Regions from separate parts of the Rummeliibacillus sp. SL167 genome, predicted to be linked through region 2. Evidence: riboswitches for the same ligand, from Rfam matches in the RefSeq annotation. Region 2 holds a riboswitch; each other region holds the start of a gene.
What was found. Region 2 has a riboswitch for thiamine pyrophosphate ahead of thiC (phosphomethylpyrimidine synthase ThiC). Riboswitches for the same ligand answer to the same signal wherever they lie in the genome.
Positions count from the first base shown of each region.

Region 1: it holds a riboswitch for thiamine pyrophosphate, as region 2 does, so the genes downstream of both, FEZ13_RS03580 (thiamine phosphate synthase) here and thiC (phosphomethylpyrimidine synthase ThiC) in region 2, are expected to answer to the same signal.
Region 3: it holds a riboswitch for thiamine pyrophosphate, as region 2 does, so the genes downstream of both, FEZ13_RS03090 (ABC transporter ATP-binding protein) here and thiC (phosphomethylpyrimidine synthase ThiC) in region 2, are expected to answer to the same signal.

Region 1 is NZ_VCBM01000001.1:794,662-799,750, reverse strand. Features, by position in the region: gene FEZ13_RS03595 (thiazole synthase) at 1-328, opposite strand, end outside; gene thiS (sulfur carrier protein ThiS) at 330-524, opposite strand; gene thiO (glycine oxidase ThiO) at 514-1,587, opposite strand; gene FEZ13_RS03580 (thiamine phosphate synthase) at 1,574-2,203, opposite strand; TPP riboswitch at 2,334-2,433, opposite strand; TPP riboswitch at 2,510-2,618, opposite strand; gene FEZ13_RS03575 (YkvI family membrane protein) at 3,056-4,129, opposite strand; gene menC (o-succinylbenzoate synthase) at 4,126-5,089, opposite strand, start outside.
Region 2 is NZ_VCBM01000001.1:1,468,193-1,473,281, reverse strand. Features, by position in the region: gene FEZ13_RS06605 (hypothetical protein) at 1-447, shown strand, start outside; gene thiC (phosphomethylpyrimidine synthase ThiC) at 749-2,527, opposite strand; TPP riboswitch at 2,663-2,777, opposite strand; gene FEZ13_RS06595 (type 1 glutamine amidotransferase family protein) at 2,919-3,122, shown strand; gene FEZ13_RS06590 (hypothetical protein) at 3,151-3,465, shown strand; gene FEZ13_RS06585 (hypothetical protein) at 3,517-4,968, shown strand; gene FEZ13_RS06580 (hypothetical protein) at 4,895-5,089, shown strand, end outside.
Region 3 is NZ_VCBM01000001.1:694,143-699,231, forward strand. Features, by position in the region: gene FEZ13_RS03080 (ABC transporter substrate-binding protein) at 1-924, opposite strand, end outside; gene FEZ13_RS03085 (ABC transporter permease) at 1,241-2,011, opposite strand; gene FEZ13_RS03090 (ABC transporter ATP-binding protein) at 1,998-2,744, opposite strand; TPP riboswitch at 2,819-2,908, opposite strand; TPP riboswitch at 3,104-3,212, opposite strand; gene FEZ13_RS19305 (hypothetical protein) at 3,449-3,625, shown strand; gene FEZ13_RS03095 (NRDE family protein) at 3,775-4,542, shown strand.

The DNA.
Region 1 (5,089 bases), 670 kb from region 2:
GATCCGGCAATAACGTATCATCACAGCCAATTACTTCAACCTTGATCATATCACAAAAACCAGATGCCTTAGCGAGTTTTGCAATGCGTACAGCTTCCTCAGCTGTTTTAGCTCCCGCTGTATTCGGAAGTAAACGATAGTTTGATAGATCAATCTTATCTAGCAAATTGGGTTGTGATGGTTCAAAAATATTCATACGACGTACAGCAAATGTTAAAATTTCAGCCTCTGAAACTTCTATCGCACGACTTTGAATATCAAAATCTGAAAACTTTCCTGTTCCAAGTAATAATCTAGATGTAAATGTATATGGTCCAATTTGATACATATTAACCGCCTCCTACAAATGTCACAATTTCGATTGTATCGGTTGACTTTACAACCTGTGAATAATCTTCTTTTTGTAAAATAACTCCATTTTGTTCCACAATCACCATTTTATCTTGGAGTTTTAAATAGATAAGTAATTCCTGAATCGTTCCTACAGTTTCCGGTATTTCTATCGTAGTCCCATTAATAGACATAATTCCCCACCATTTTATTTGCCATGTATTCACCAACAAATGGACTCAACAAAATGCCATTTCGATAATGCCCCGTGGATACAAATAGTCCCTGAATCGTAGGATGTGCTTCCATATATGGTCGCCCCTCATTCGACTCTGGTCGTAAACCTGCCCAAGTACGATCCCAAGTCGCATCCTGTAAAGCAGGAAGGATTGAAAAAGCGCGTTGTAAAATATCTGCTACACTAGATGCCTTCACCTGTTCTTGAAAAGAATGAGGCTCCATCGTCGCGCCTATTACATATTTGCCATAACGTTTTGGAGCGATGTAAAATCGTTTCAAAAATAGCGGAGCCTTTAGTAAAGGACGATTACTTTTTAAGGAAATCACTTCACCTTTTACTGGATACGTACCATAATTTTTATTAAATTGCTTTAGAAATGGCGTACTCCATGCCCCTGTTGTGATACAAACCTGTTTGCAAGGGAAAAAGCCTTCTGTTGTTTGGACACCGGTCACTTTTTCATCCTTTACAACAATTTGTAGGACAGTTGTATATTCGAAGATTTCGGCACCGCTAGCTGCGGCCGCAAGTGCTTGTCCTTTTGTCAATGCTGGAGCTAAAACATGTCCGTCTGTTGGATAATAGACTGCACCTACTATTTCTGAAGAAACATTTGGCTCGACCTTTCTTACTTCTTCTGAGGAAAGTAATACGGCTTCCTCTCCTGCTGCTATTTGCCAAGTACGAATTTCTTTAATTCTTTGCCATTCTTCTTCCGTATGTGCAATCCGATAGATTCCCTTCGCTTCATAGCCAATATCAATTCCCGTTTTTTCACGGATTTTTTCAGCAACTTTTGGGAATAAGGCTCTGCTTTTTCTAGCCATATCATATAAAGGATCATATTCGTCCCATTCAGCTTGAACGCCTAGAAGCCCTGCGGCTGCGTGAGAAGCACCAGATGCAATGTCGTTTTTTTCAAGAATGGCTACATGTAGCCCCTGCTCTGCAAGACAATGTGCGATTGTACTACCGATGACACCGCCACCAATAATAATACTGTCATAACTTTTCATCTTCCCACTCCTCGAGTTTATATGCATATTCTTTTACTTTCTCAACTGGATCAATAGCCTGCCATATCCCCGACATAATGGCGATTCCAGAAGCCCCTGCCGCACAAACTTCCTTCGTATTTTGTGGAGTGATTCCACCAATAGCGATCACAGGCTTTAAAACCTTCTTTGTTAGCTGCTGCAATAATTTTGTACCACGGCAAGGTCTTCCTTTTTTACTTGTCGTATCAAAAATATGCCCGTAAAGTAACCAGTCGGCTTTTGTATCAGAGGCCTCTTCAAGGGAGTGAATGGATGCACCAATATGAAGAGCTGGAAATTTATCACTAATAATAGCGACGGGAATACTGCGGTAACCAAGTTGCACATGACTGATACCTGTAGCAAGCGCAACATCAATACGGTCATTCACGACCAGTTTCTCTAACGGAAAACCTTGTTGTTGTAAGTTTTGAATACAATCATATAGCTCAGATGCTGTACGATTGGGCTCTCGTATATGCAAATAGCTTAAATATGGTTCTAATTTTGGTGCAAAATGAATCACTTCCTCTAAGGAACGCTCACCATCCGTTATGATATGCAACTCTATTTTTTTATCCAATTCTTTCATCATCCCATTCTTCCATATCGAATCACCCGACGTTGAAATAAAAATAACGATTTATTCACTTCCTTTCGTTGCAATCCCATACAAAAAGCCACCTCTCAAGCTCGAAGAAGTGGCTAAAATTTTGTACGATATAACAAAAGTAGCGCCACTTCCCTTCGCTAGTATTATCTAGATCAGGTCATAAGAGTTGAGTTTTTCTCTCTCAGCATATACATGCACCCCTAGTGGTCAATCCCATATTTAGTTGTTCATAGAATAGAAGATAAAAACGTCCTTGCTTCCTAAGGTCAGGAAACAAGGACGTGTATATGCGATATCCTAATGCTTCCCTACGCTAGCATAATCTAGATCAGGTAAAAGGATCATGAGCTTACGGCTCTACTCTCAGCTGGCAACACCAGCTCTCCTAGCAATTATTGTATGAAATTACAAGTCAAAGTATAGCACTACCGATTTAATCGTTCAATAGCCTACTTGAAATTTAATAGATGTTGAAGATTGAATAATAGTATCAGTTGTGTTGATTAGGGAAAAATGGGTAATAAATTTAGCATGATTCTAAAAAACATGTATTTTAACTCCATTCATGTAGATCTTCGGCTTACTCGAGTCCTCGAAAATGTATGCACATTTCCTTTGTGCGGTGTGGATTCAGGAAGTCCATTCAATGCCCCTCGGGAAAAGCGAACAGTTGAGATCCCACAGCGAAGCGAGGAGGCTCAAGCCGCGCCCGCAGGAAAGCGAGCAAGCCATAGCGGAAATCAGCGAATACACTATATTTTGTGGAGAAAACTGGATAATCCACCCTTGTAAAAGCATATGATAAAAATAGTTTTTAGAATAATCACTAGCAAGCTATTTTGGGATGAGTATCTTTTCTTTTGAGTATTTAACATTTTTAATCCATGCAATAATGATTGAAATGATCAACACAAATCCTAAATAACCCATTGCTGGGTAAACAGCACTAACAAGTTGGATAAAGCCGACAAAACTTAAGGCGAATCCAGCTAAACCAATTACCCACACAATCCATTTAAAATGCTTGCTTTCTAACGGTACGATTCGAGCAGTAAATGCATAGAGCATCCCCACAGCTGTATTATAAATCATACCAAGTAAAGCAATGGCCATAATGACACCAATAGCAGGTGACATTTTAGTCGCTAAAAGAAGCATTGGCATATCTGCCCCACCAATTTGATCTATTTTTGTGAAAATTGCGACATTTATAAGCAAAATAAGAATACCTAGTCCGACTCCACCTAAAATCCCGCCATGTTTTGCTATTTTTTCACTTTTTTCTACTCCTCCCATAACGGCTAGCATCGATGCTCCTGCTGCAATATTATAAGATACATACAACAATCCTCCTAAGAACCAATTGGCAGCACCAGAAGTTTGTTTTTTCGCTAACATATCCATGTCAGCAGCACTTAAATCTGTGGTAAAAAGAGAATATATCGCAATAATCACTACTAATAATAAAAGAAAAGGTGTAATCGCACTAATCGCACTAATAATTTTATGAACATTAAACATGAGCGTTAATACTGTAATGATTAGCATAAACAAACTACCATACACGGCTGGAAGACCAAACTGACTTTCAAAAATGGAGCCTGCACCTGCTAGCATAACGACTGCAACACCAAATAAGAAAAATGTAATGACAAAATCTACAACAACTCCAATATATTTACCACAAATTTGATAGACAACTTCTTTATGAGAAGTCGCATGCAAGCGACTCCCTAATGTTGTTAAATTCATGCCTAAAAATGCAAATAGTGCGGTTGCAAGAGCTGTTCCTGCAACTCCCCACCAGCCAAAGCTAGTGAAAAATTGCAAGATTTCTTGACCAGAAGCAAAGCCTGCGCCAACAATGACGCCGATGAATGCCCCTGCCATTTGGATACTTTTCTTCATCGAACCGCCTCTTCATCTGCTAAGTTATATTCCTTCTTCTTCACCGTCAATTGATCGATACGTTCAAGGTTTGGTTCATAGCCAATACCTGGTTGATCCGGTACTGTGATATATCCGTCCTTCACGATTACTTCTGGATTGATAATATCACGATCCCAATAATGTTCAGACCCTGCAGTATCCCCTGGCAATATAAAGTTGGAAAGCGTCGTAATTGCCACATTGTGAGCTCGCCCGATACCTGACTCTAGCATGCCGCCACACCACACTGGGATTCCTTTTGACTGACAGTAATCATGGATCTTTTTCGCTTCAGTTAAACCACCAACACGCCCAATCTTAATATTAATAATGCCGCAGCTTCCAAGTTCCACTGCTTTCCGTGCATCTTCTAAGGAATGGATACTCTCATCTAAACAAATAGGTGTTTTGAGCTGTTTTTGTAATGTTGCATGATCGATGATATCATCTGAAGCAAGCGGTTGTTCGATCATCATTAAATGGAATTCATCCAGCTGCTTTAATAATTCAATATCTTTCAACCGATAGGCAGAATTAGCATCAGCCATGAGGGGGACATCTGGGAAACGCTCGCGGATTGCACGGATCACATCAACATCCCAACCTGGTTTGATCTTTACCTTGATGCGTTTATATCCCTCTTTTACATAACCATCTATTAAAGCCAGTAATTCATCGACGGATTTTTGGATGCCTATGCTGATACCGACTTCAATCTGTTTTTTATCTCCTCCAAGTGCAGAGGCTAATGTTTGATTTGTTCGTTTCGCATATAAATCCCATACAGCACCTTCAAGGGTCGATTTTGCCATATTATTTTTACGGATAGGTGCAAATAATTCATTTATTTCATCTGGATGTCCAATTTCTTTCCCTTTGATTAGTGGAATAAGAAAGTCTTCTAGTATAATCCAGTTCGTTTTATAAGTTTCTTCACTA
Region 2 (5,089 bases):
GAAAATCGGGAAGATCTGCAATTGGTGGTTGTTAATCGAGATACGAAAAAAGTGAAGAATGTACCGTTTATCCAATATCGTTCAAAATATCAAGTTGAAAATGGATTACCGTTTAATTTTAATCATTCAGCTTATGTGAATGATGGGCATTTTTATTATGTCAATGGACTTGGTGAAGTGTATGAGTATCACGTTGCTGCTGGAGATATCCAAAAGATATTGCAACTTAGTCATATCGAAAAGGGGAATAGCCGTTTTGAACAAATTACGTTTCAAAACAATCAAATTCATCATATCTACTCGAACGAGAAACAACGATTTTACCTAGAAACATATGATTTGTCTTTAAAAAAATCAACCAACACTGTAGAAATACAAAATTTAGATCGTCTTTTACCAATGGGCGATAAGAATTACTTTTTAACAAGCCTAGAAGTGCTGAAATAATCACCTTGTAGAAGAAGTATGTGAGGGTTTTTATTCGTATAATAAAAATAGTATGCTGAGGGCTATCTCTAATCCTAGCATACTATTTTGCGTTTAGGATAATTTAAAGGGATTTTCTTTTAAAGGAATTTCTGACAGCGCCGTTATGATAAACGATTGGTTGAATCTGCATGAACAGGTAGCAAACTTCTACTATACCAAGTTGAAGGGAATAAACAAGGAGCAACTGCCAGTATAGATTTGATTCTTTCAACTAACACACAGTAGGAGATGAAAAATTCTCCCCTGTGTGAAGTTCTTCTTATTGATAAATTTGACTTCCTTGATGACGAAATTCAGAAGCTTTATCCTTCATGCCTTCTCCAATGACATCTTCAACCGTAAGTTTTTTATCTTTTGCTAAATTTCGAATATCCTGTGAAATGCGCATACTGCAAAATTTAGGACCACACATTGAACAAAAATGCGCTGTTTTAGCGCCCTCAGCTGGTAATGTTTCATCATGGTATTCTAATGCTCTTTCAGGATCGAGAGATAGGTTGAATTGGTCCCTCCAACGGAACTCGAAGCGTGCCTTTGATAAGGCATCATCTCGTTGTTGGGCACCTTTATGTCCCTTTGCTAAGTCAGCAGCGTGTGCAGCAATTTTATACGTAATCACACCAGTACGCACATCTTCTTTATTGGGCAAACCTAGATGTTCCTTTGGTGTTACATAGCATAACATCGCTGTGCCAAACCATCCAATCATCGCGGCACCAATTGCAGAGGTGATATGGTCATAGCCAGGTGCAATATCTGTAGTAAGTGGGCCTAATGTATAAAAGGGAGCTTCCTGACAGATTTCCATTTGTTTATCGACATTTTCTTTGATCAAATGCATGGGGATATGTCCTGGGCCTTCGATCATGACTTGTACGTCGTGTTTCCAAGCAATCTTGGTTAGTTCTCCAAGTGTTTCGAGCTCAGCAAATTGCGCTGCATCATTCGCATCCGCAATGGACCCTGGGCGTAAACCATCACCCAATGAGAGAGCGATATCATACGATTTTGCAATCTCACAAATTTCTTCAAAATGACTATAGAGAAAATTTTCTTCATGATGTGCTAAACACCATTGTGCAAGGATTGAACCCCCACGAGATACGATTCCAGTCATACGATGAACGGTCAATGGAATATAGCGTAAAAGTACACCTGCATGAATCGTAAAATAGTCTACACCTTGTTCTGCTTGTTCGATCAAAGTATCTTGAAAGACTTCCCAAGTTAGATCCTCAGCGATTCCACCAACTTTTTCTAAGGCTTGGTAAATAGGGACTGTTCCAACAGGTACTGGAGAATTTCGAATAATCCATTCTCTAGTTGTATGAATATTTTTACCTGTAGAAAGGTCCATAATTGTATCAGCACCCCAGCGAGTCGCCCAAGTCATTTTTTCAACTTCATCTTCGATAGAAGATGAGACAGCCGAGTTTCCAATATTAGCATTGATCTTCACATAGAAATTTCTTCCTATGATCATAGGTTCAATTTCAGGATGATTAATATTGGCTGGTATAATTGCTCTCCCTTCAGCTACTTCTCGACGAACAAATTCGGGTTCTACATTTTCTCTTATGGCGATAAATTCCATTTCAGGTGTGATCAACCCATTCCGTGCATAGTGAAGTTGTGTGACATTTCTTCCTTTTTGAGTACGCAATGGTTGACCATTGATGCAAGGAAATTGCTCCATAGAATGAGTCCGATCTTCTTTTTGATAGCCATTATCTTCAGGTCTGATATTTCTGCCTACATATTCCTCTACATCGTTTCTCTCCAAAACCCAATCACGACGAAGGGGGGATAAGCCTTCTCGAATATGAACGGAGCGATGTTTGTCTGTATATGGGCCACTTGTGTCATAGACACGCAATGGAGGATTTTTCATAACGTCCGTATTGTTATGTGTTGGCGTTAAAGTAATTTCACGCATTGGCACCTTTATATCTGGACGTGATCCTTCTACATATACTTTCTGACTTCCTGAAAAACTGGACATAATGGTGAAATTTAATTCTTCATTCGTTTTTTTCATACGATTTCCCTCTTTTCTTATTGATAATAGGGATAGATCTTGTTTGACAGCGAATATCAAAAGAACAAAAAAGCCAGCCCCATTTTATTTATCAAATGGACCCGGCATATAAACATAGATATAATGATCTACGTTGCTCAAGTGATGTAACATCCCCACGCTGGTATGAACCAGATCAGGTCCCGAGGGTTAAGAAACGTCATTGTGTTTCTCTCTCAGCCCAACTCACTGGACACCCCTTGTTATCAATATAAAATTTTACATCTAAATTATAGATTAATAAACAAAAAAGTAAAGATGCAATAATTGATAGATTCATATGACTTTAAAAGGATTTATTGAGTACATGGCGAAATAGGAAGTATACAGTATTTTGATGGAGGGGATAAAAATGGCAAAGAAAATTTTGATTTTGGCTGGAGACGCAGTAGAAGCATTAGAGATATATTATCCTTATTATCGTTGCCTTGAAGAGGGATTTCATGTAACGATAGCCGCTCCTAGTGTAAAAAAGATTCAAACGGTCATACATGATTTTGTTGATGGAACGGACGCAAGAATGTCAGCATTTTGCATTCTTGCGTTTTTTGTATGAGATTCTTTTCTAAGGACAATGAACATCAATGAATACAGGTGATGAAATGATCGATACCCTATTTTTAGAAAACAAAATAGTAAAACGTGGAGAACAATTAGAGCAGAAACCTACACTAAAATCTCCTGGAATATATGAGTTTACCATTATTAAAAAAACTGCCAGAACCTATCGGATTACTTCTAAAATTCGAATGGGCGAAACGATAGGATTTTCGGTATGTGATGGAGAATTAGAAAAATATCACTTCAAGGAAAATAGTCAAAAACAATGGCATCATAATTTTGAGATTATTCAAAAATTTCACCACTTTTTCATCGTATGCTCAATGGATAATGGATGAATTCTCACAGGGGATGCATGAGCAAGAAAGAACATTAGGGGGTGTAGAGGAATGGAAGAAATGGATTTATCAATAGAAAAAAAGCCCATATCTATATTTGATGAAAACTTACATCAAGTGGATATGAACAAAACAATGCGCGATATTGCATCACTTTCCGGTGTTTTAAACGATTTGCATTCACAACAAATCTACCAATCACCAATTGAAATCCTCCGATTTTTAAGGTTGTTGCAGTTATTAAATGAGGAAGCTCTGGGAATAAACTCAACGCGTCGTCCGATTGGAAATGCGGAAGAACTATTTTATCGCTATCTTCACCGTTATAATGACGAGGAACCACCATCATTAGAAAAGGTTGGGCAAATTGTTCATACATTAGCTAAGCATAGTTGGATTTCAAAGCAAGCAAGAAAACTAAAGCTATTAGATAGAGGAAAACGAATGATCGACGCACTTATTCGCCTGGCAAATGATTCATTAGCTTACCACATGCAGGATGATATTTCACGTCTATTATTTCAGGCTCGTCGTGATGCAGAGTTAAGTGAAGCATATGATGACAGAGGGATTTCGGGAGGAAATAAAATTGCTTCCATGATCCAAAATGTAGAAGACGCCATCGAGCAAATTGAATTGCGGCAATTAGAATTTTTGGCAGAAAAAAATGCTTTACCACAGCTTGAGAAAATTCATGCATTAATGGCGGATTTAGATGACAAGATGAATGACCGCTTAAATCTGTTTAAAACGGTTGATGAAAGTTTAGGGATGACTCCTTTAGTAAGGAGAGGGACCGCAGCTTTAACGAAGGGAACTGGTTTAAGTCTTGGCATACTCAATAAATATAATCGATTTGTCATGATGAAAAATACACCTATTACGACCAATATTTCTCCAGAAAAGGTTCGACAATTTATCATGAATATGTATGAACCACCGATTGATTCAAATATTCCAAATGCGCATGACATCTTTAGTTTTATGGAACAACAAGAATATGAGGATGAAGCAATGGATGGTATTTGGGTCCCTATTAAATTTACAGCGCCCATTAGTAAGCAAGACATTGAAGATGGCATTGATTATTTAGAAAACTATGAACCTCAAGTGAGTTCAGAGGATATTGCAGAAGAGCCGATTCAGTATGTTGAAAATCTAATCGAAGAAGATAATATTCACACTGCATTTTCTGAAGCTTCCTGGCAAATGACGAAGGCCGTCATTCATACGGAAGAAGTAGAAACGTATCTAGAGAAAGAAAATGTTGCCGAACTAGAACAATTGATTATTGAGGCAGGCTCGCCGAATTGGGGAGATAGTATTCGAACAATGCTTGCCATATCAGCATTAATCGGAAATCAAAATGTAGAGGAAGACCGAAAAAGAGAAGTACAAGCTTTTGAAAAAGAATGGGAGTGGATCAATGATGACGACAGAAAACATATTGTACGACAACGAACAGCAAAACCTAAATCCTTTGATGGTGATGCAAAATCTTAAAGCATTTTTGTCTACAGAAGAAGAATTAGTCTTCATGCAATTACTCTTTTCTTCTTCATCAGCTATCAAGGGTCAAAATTATGGTTTGAAGCGAAAAGAAGTAGAAAAAATGCTGAATATC
Region 3 (5,089 bases), 770 kb from region 2:
GGTTTTTCCCCAGCTTTTTTTTTCTTGATAGCCGAATGGTAAACCATCGTCCTCCATACGTGGTAATAAAATCTCTAAACTTTTTGTTTCTACGTCTTTATCCAATGGAAAGCTATCATTTTCATGATCAAGTAGGATTTGTAAGCTTTCTTTTGGATTTTTTTTCACTTCTTCTTGTCCCTTGGCAACTGCCTTCCAAAATCTCTTAATAGCATCTTTTTTTTGATGGAATGTTTTTTGACCGGTGACGAGTACTAGCTCGTAATTATCGGGCACATCATAATCGCTATTTTGTATGCTTTTCATATCATAGCCTTCTTTGTTCAGTAGAACAAATTCATGATTGATGTATCCTCCAATTATGGCATCTACACGATTTGTTGCAACAGAAGGTATCAAATCCCATCCTACATCTGTCATTTTTACCTTGCTAAAATCACCGCCATCCGCTTCTACCATCGTTTTAATGACAGCCTCACTCAATTCACTTGATGAGTATCCAACATTCTTTCCCTCTAGATCTTTTGGTGAATGGATACCAGATGATTTTTTCATCATTAGTTCATCGAGTGAATGCCTTACAAATGCAGCTACTGAAATAATTGGGATTCCTTCAGATTTGGATAAAATGGTTTGATTTTGATAGCTAATGGCTAAATCTACTTTTCCAGTAGCAGCAAGCTTCAATGGGTCATTTGTATCGGCGGGCATTTCAATTTTGACATTTAATCCCTCCTCTTTGAAATAGCCCTTTTCTTGAGCTACATAGAAAGCTGAGTGCACAGCATTAGGATACCAATCAAGCATAATACTGATATGATCTAGTTTCTTCCCATTCTCTTCCTTTGGTTGCGCCTTTCCATTACAGCCGGCAGCCACTATGATGAATATCAATAGGATCACTATATTTAACCATTTTTTCATTTCTCGACAACTCCTATTTGTTAGTTAGAATGATTCCATTTCACGCGTGTTGATTTGACAAAAATTAGGCCGTCTGTGGCGTAATTTTTGAGAAAACCTGTATTTTTCGGACCATTTATATAGATCTTCGCTGCGTCTTGCTCGTTCCTTTTGTGTAGCACATATTCGAAAAAAAACAATCCAATATCCTGCGGAAAGAGCGAATAAAGTCTTTGAGAGAGCAAATAAATCTTTTGAAAGAGCGAATAAAATCCCTGAGAGAGCAAATAAATTATCTCAAAGGGCGAATAAATACTTTATGGATAAAATTGGATAATCAATGTGCCTGATTCCATTTATTGATTATTCTTTTTTCTATCCATGAAGCTAGTGCAAATAATAGAATTCCCACGATGGTTAGAATGGTAATGGCTGCAAAAACACCTTCTGCATTTAAATTGCCAGACATTCTTCGACTATAGTAGCCTAATCCCTCACTTGCTCCCAGCCATTCACCGATGGTTGCTCCAACGAGTGCAAAAACGATTGACATCTTAAAACCTGAAAAGAAGGAGGGAAGAGCCATTGGAATATGTAATTTTTGAAATATTTGAAACCTGTTTGCACCCATTGAGCGCAACAACTCAATATATTCCTGATCGCATGATTTCAATCCATCATAAGTTCCTACTACAATCGGGAAAAAGCAGATCAAGATCGTCACAGCGACCTTGCTCCAAATGGTATATCCAAACCACAGGACGAAGATAGGGGATAGTGCAATAATTGGGACCATTTGTGAGATGACAACTGCTGGATAAACCATTTTTTCGATTGTTTTTGAAAAAAACATACAAATAGCTAGAAGGACGCCACTTATAACAGCAAGCGAAAACCCAATGATAAATTCGAGCATTGTAGCACTTAAATGCTCGATCAACAAGGGACGCCAGTTATAAATAATCATCTGTATAACACCAGTTGGCGCGGGAATGATAAAACTTGGTATAATCTCTGCACGTACAAGCCATTCAACGATTGCTAGTACGATGATAGAAAATAACAAAAATAAACGATAGGTTTGAAAAAATTTTTTAAGTGGTTTCATTGGCAATCTTCTTCTCCAACTTTTGACGTAATGTCACAGCTTCTTCAGAAAGAAGCATTTCCGGTTTACGTGGACGTGACAAGGGTACTGAAATTTCTTCTATACGGTGATCTGGATGTAATAACAAAATCCGATCACTCAAAAAAATGGCTTCTTCTAAATCATGAGTGATGAAGACAATTGTTTTGTTTAAATCTTGCCACATGGACAATAACCATGATTGCATTTCTTTTTTCGTTAATGCATCCAGCGCTCCAAACGGTTCATCGAGTAATAGCACATTTTTCCCTGTCAATAAAGTACGTAAAAAAGCAGCACGTTGTCGCATTCCCCCAGATAGTTGTTTTGGTAGAACATGCTCATATCCACTAAGTCCTACACGTTGTAACCAGACGCCCGCTTCTTCTTTTGTGATATGTACATCTTGTTGAATTTCAGAAGCAATCATGATATTGTCAAGGATCGTGCGCCAGGGGAGTAGCAAATCTTTTTGTGGCATATATCCGACATCCCCTAGTGAAATGTCTTTTTGGTCGATTTGAATATCGCCTTCATCTGGTTGAAGGAGACCAGTCATTAATCGTAAAATGGTACTTTTCCCTGTGCCACTTCTACCAATAATAGAAATAAATTCGCCATTTTTAATTTCCATATTCAAGTGAGAAATAACTAGATTTTTTTGCCTTTTCTCATTGGTGTAGCTATAAGATACATTTTTTAGAACGACAGTCATTTTTTCTCCTTTCTAACTGCAAATTAAAAACTGCTTCCTTTTGAAGAAAGCAGTTTCATAAAACATAAAATTCCATGTCTTGGAAACTACTTTCCTACGCTAGTATGAACTAGATCAGGTTCAAAGGGTACAATCTCAGCCAAAGGGCGCCCCTAGTAGATTCAAACTTATTTAATTGTTGATCTTGTTTCAGCAATGTTTTATGCAACCAAAATGTAGTGGCAGGAGCATATGTTTTATGCGACGAAAACGCAACTGCAAGTACAGAAGAAACCCACCTCAATAGGTGACGAGATGAATTTGCTTGAAAAGCCAATAAAAAAACCACTCAAAGGAAGAGTGGGCTGAACAACATACATAATTGTCCTAACTCACTTCCCTACGCTAGCGTAAACTAGATCAGGTTCAAAGGGTTTAGAACGACTGTTCAGTCTCAGTCCTCAAATAGGGACACCCCTAGTGCTAATTCGTTTTCATATATAGCTTATCATGAAGATAAATTTATGCAAGACTTTTCTTTCGGCTGTTCCACATAGAAAGAAAAAACTTTTTTATAAACAGAGTTAGAGCAATCGCTTATGAGTCATTTTTTATCTGGATTCTATATTACGAAATTTATACAAATCCTTTTTCTTTTGATTTGTATAAAATGTAAGATGCAAAGCAAACTAATAGCGTAATTCAACTAAAAAGGAGGAAATAGCATGCCTGATAAAATGACTCCAAGATCTCACGGTAGCTACGGACATGATGAAGAATTAGGAGAAGAATTTTCAGTTCCAGAAGAAAATAAAGCGAAATCTCCAAAAAAGAGCTCTAAAACGAAATTTGAGAAGATGAAAGAAAAGGCGATTGAAATAGCTCGACAAAATCTTGAATAAAGGCGTATAGGCGGCGAAAATCGTGTTTAACTATGCGGTTTTGCCGCTTTTTTCTTTAAATATCAGTAAGTCTATCAATTGTTTTACAAAATGCTTTGTTACTGGTAAGATGAAAAGAAATTTTGAAAATTACAAAGAGGTAATGGAATATGTGTTTAGTCAATTTTCATTTTCAAAATCATCCAAAATATAAATTAATAGTTGTTGCCAATCGTGATGAGTTTTATGAACGGCCTACAAAGCCAGCACATTATTGGGAAGATGAACCCAATATACTAGCTGGACGTGATTTACTACAAATGGGGACTTGGTTAGGTATATCTAAAAAAGGCAGATTTGCAGCAATAACAAATTATCGTGATCCCAGTTTACCAGAAACAGGTCGTTATTCGCGTGGCGAGATCATTCGTCATTTTTTGACAAATGGTACGGAACCGGACATTTTTATGGAAGAACTCATAAAAGAAAGAAAAAATTACGGTGGTTACAATATTATACTTGGTGATCCTAATGGTTTGTACCACTACAATAATGTACTGGATGAGTCCAAAGATATAAATGCAGGCACACATAGTTTAAGCAATCATTCCCTCAATACACCGTGGCCAAAAGTTGTAAAGGGTAGAACAAGATTAAATGAATATATTCAAACAAATCAAGAAGAAGTGAGTATCGATATGCTTTTTAACCTTGTAACCGATCGTTCAACAGCAGATGATGGAGAATTACCCCACACAGGTGTTGGGGTGGAAATGGAAAGATTGTTATCACCTATGTTTATAAAAATTCCGAATTACGGTACTAGGTCATCTACTGTTTTATTAGTAGATAAAGAGAATCGTGTGACTTTTGTAGAAAGAACTTTCAAGGAAGGCGATTTTCAATTTGAAAAAAAATATGAGTTTAAAATCGAATAATGGATGATTCATCATGTAAAAAATGATCACAAAAATTTAAAAAATTTACTTTTTAGTCAATGAGAGAGGCTATTCATTTCTCATTGATTTTTTTGTGGATTTATTGATGGATCAACGATATTCAATCTATCTTCCTCATTCATTGATAGAAAATTTCTATCAATGAATTAATTTTTTCTATCAATTATTTATTTATAAAGGCATTGAACAATACGGGACAATATGATATTATTCAAAACAAATCTTATAAATCTAATAGGATATATAGGATTAGGGTGGTTTAATCATGTTAGAGGAGGGTTTTATTTGAGTAAAGTTAAACAAAGCAAAATGAAAACAAATGGTTGTAGAATTTGTGGAAATGACATCTTCATTAGAAGTTGTATGTCCTAGAAGCCAGTATTGATTAAAGGACTGTAATCATTGTTCTAAATAGAGGATTGGAAAACTATTTATTTATCGATTAATGAATCTGATCTTAATACTTGTTATCTAAAAACATAGTAAATTTATAAGAATAATAAAAATAAAAGTCCTAGTCTATTCT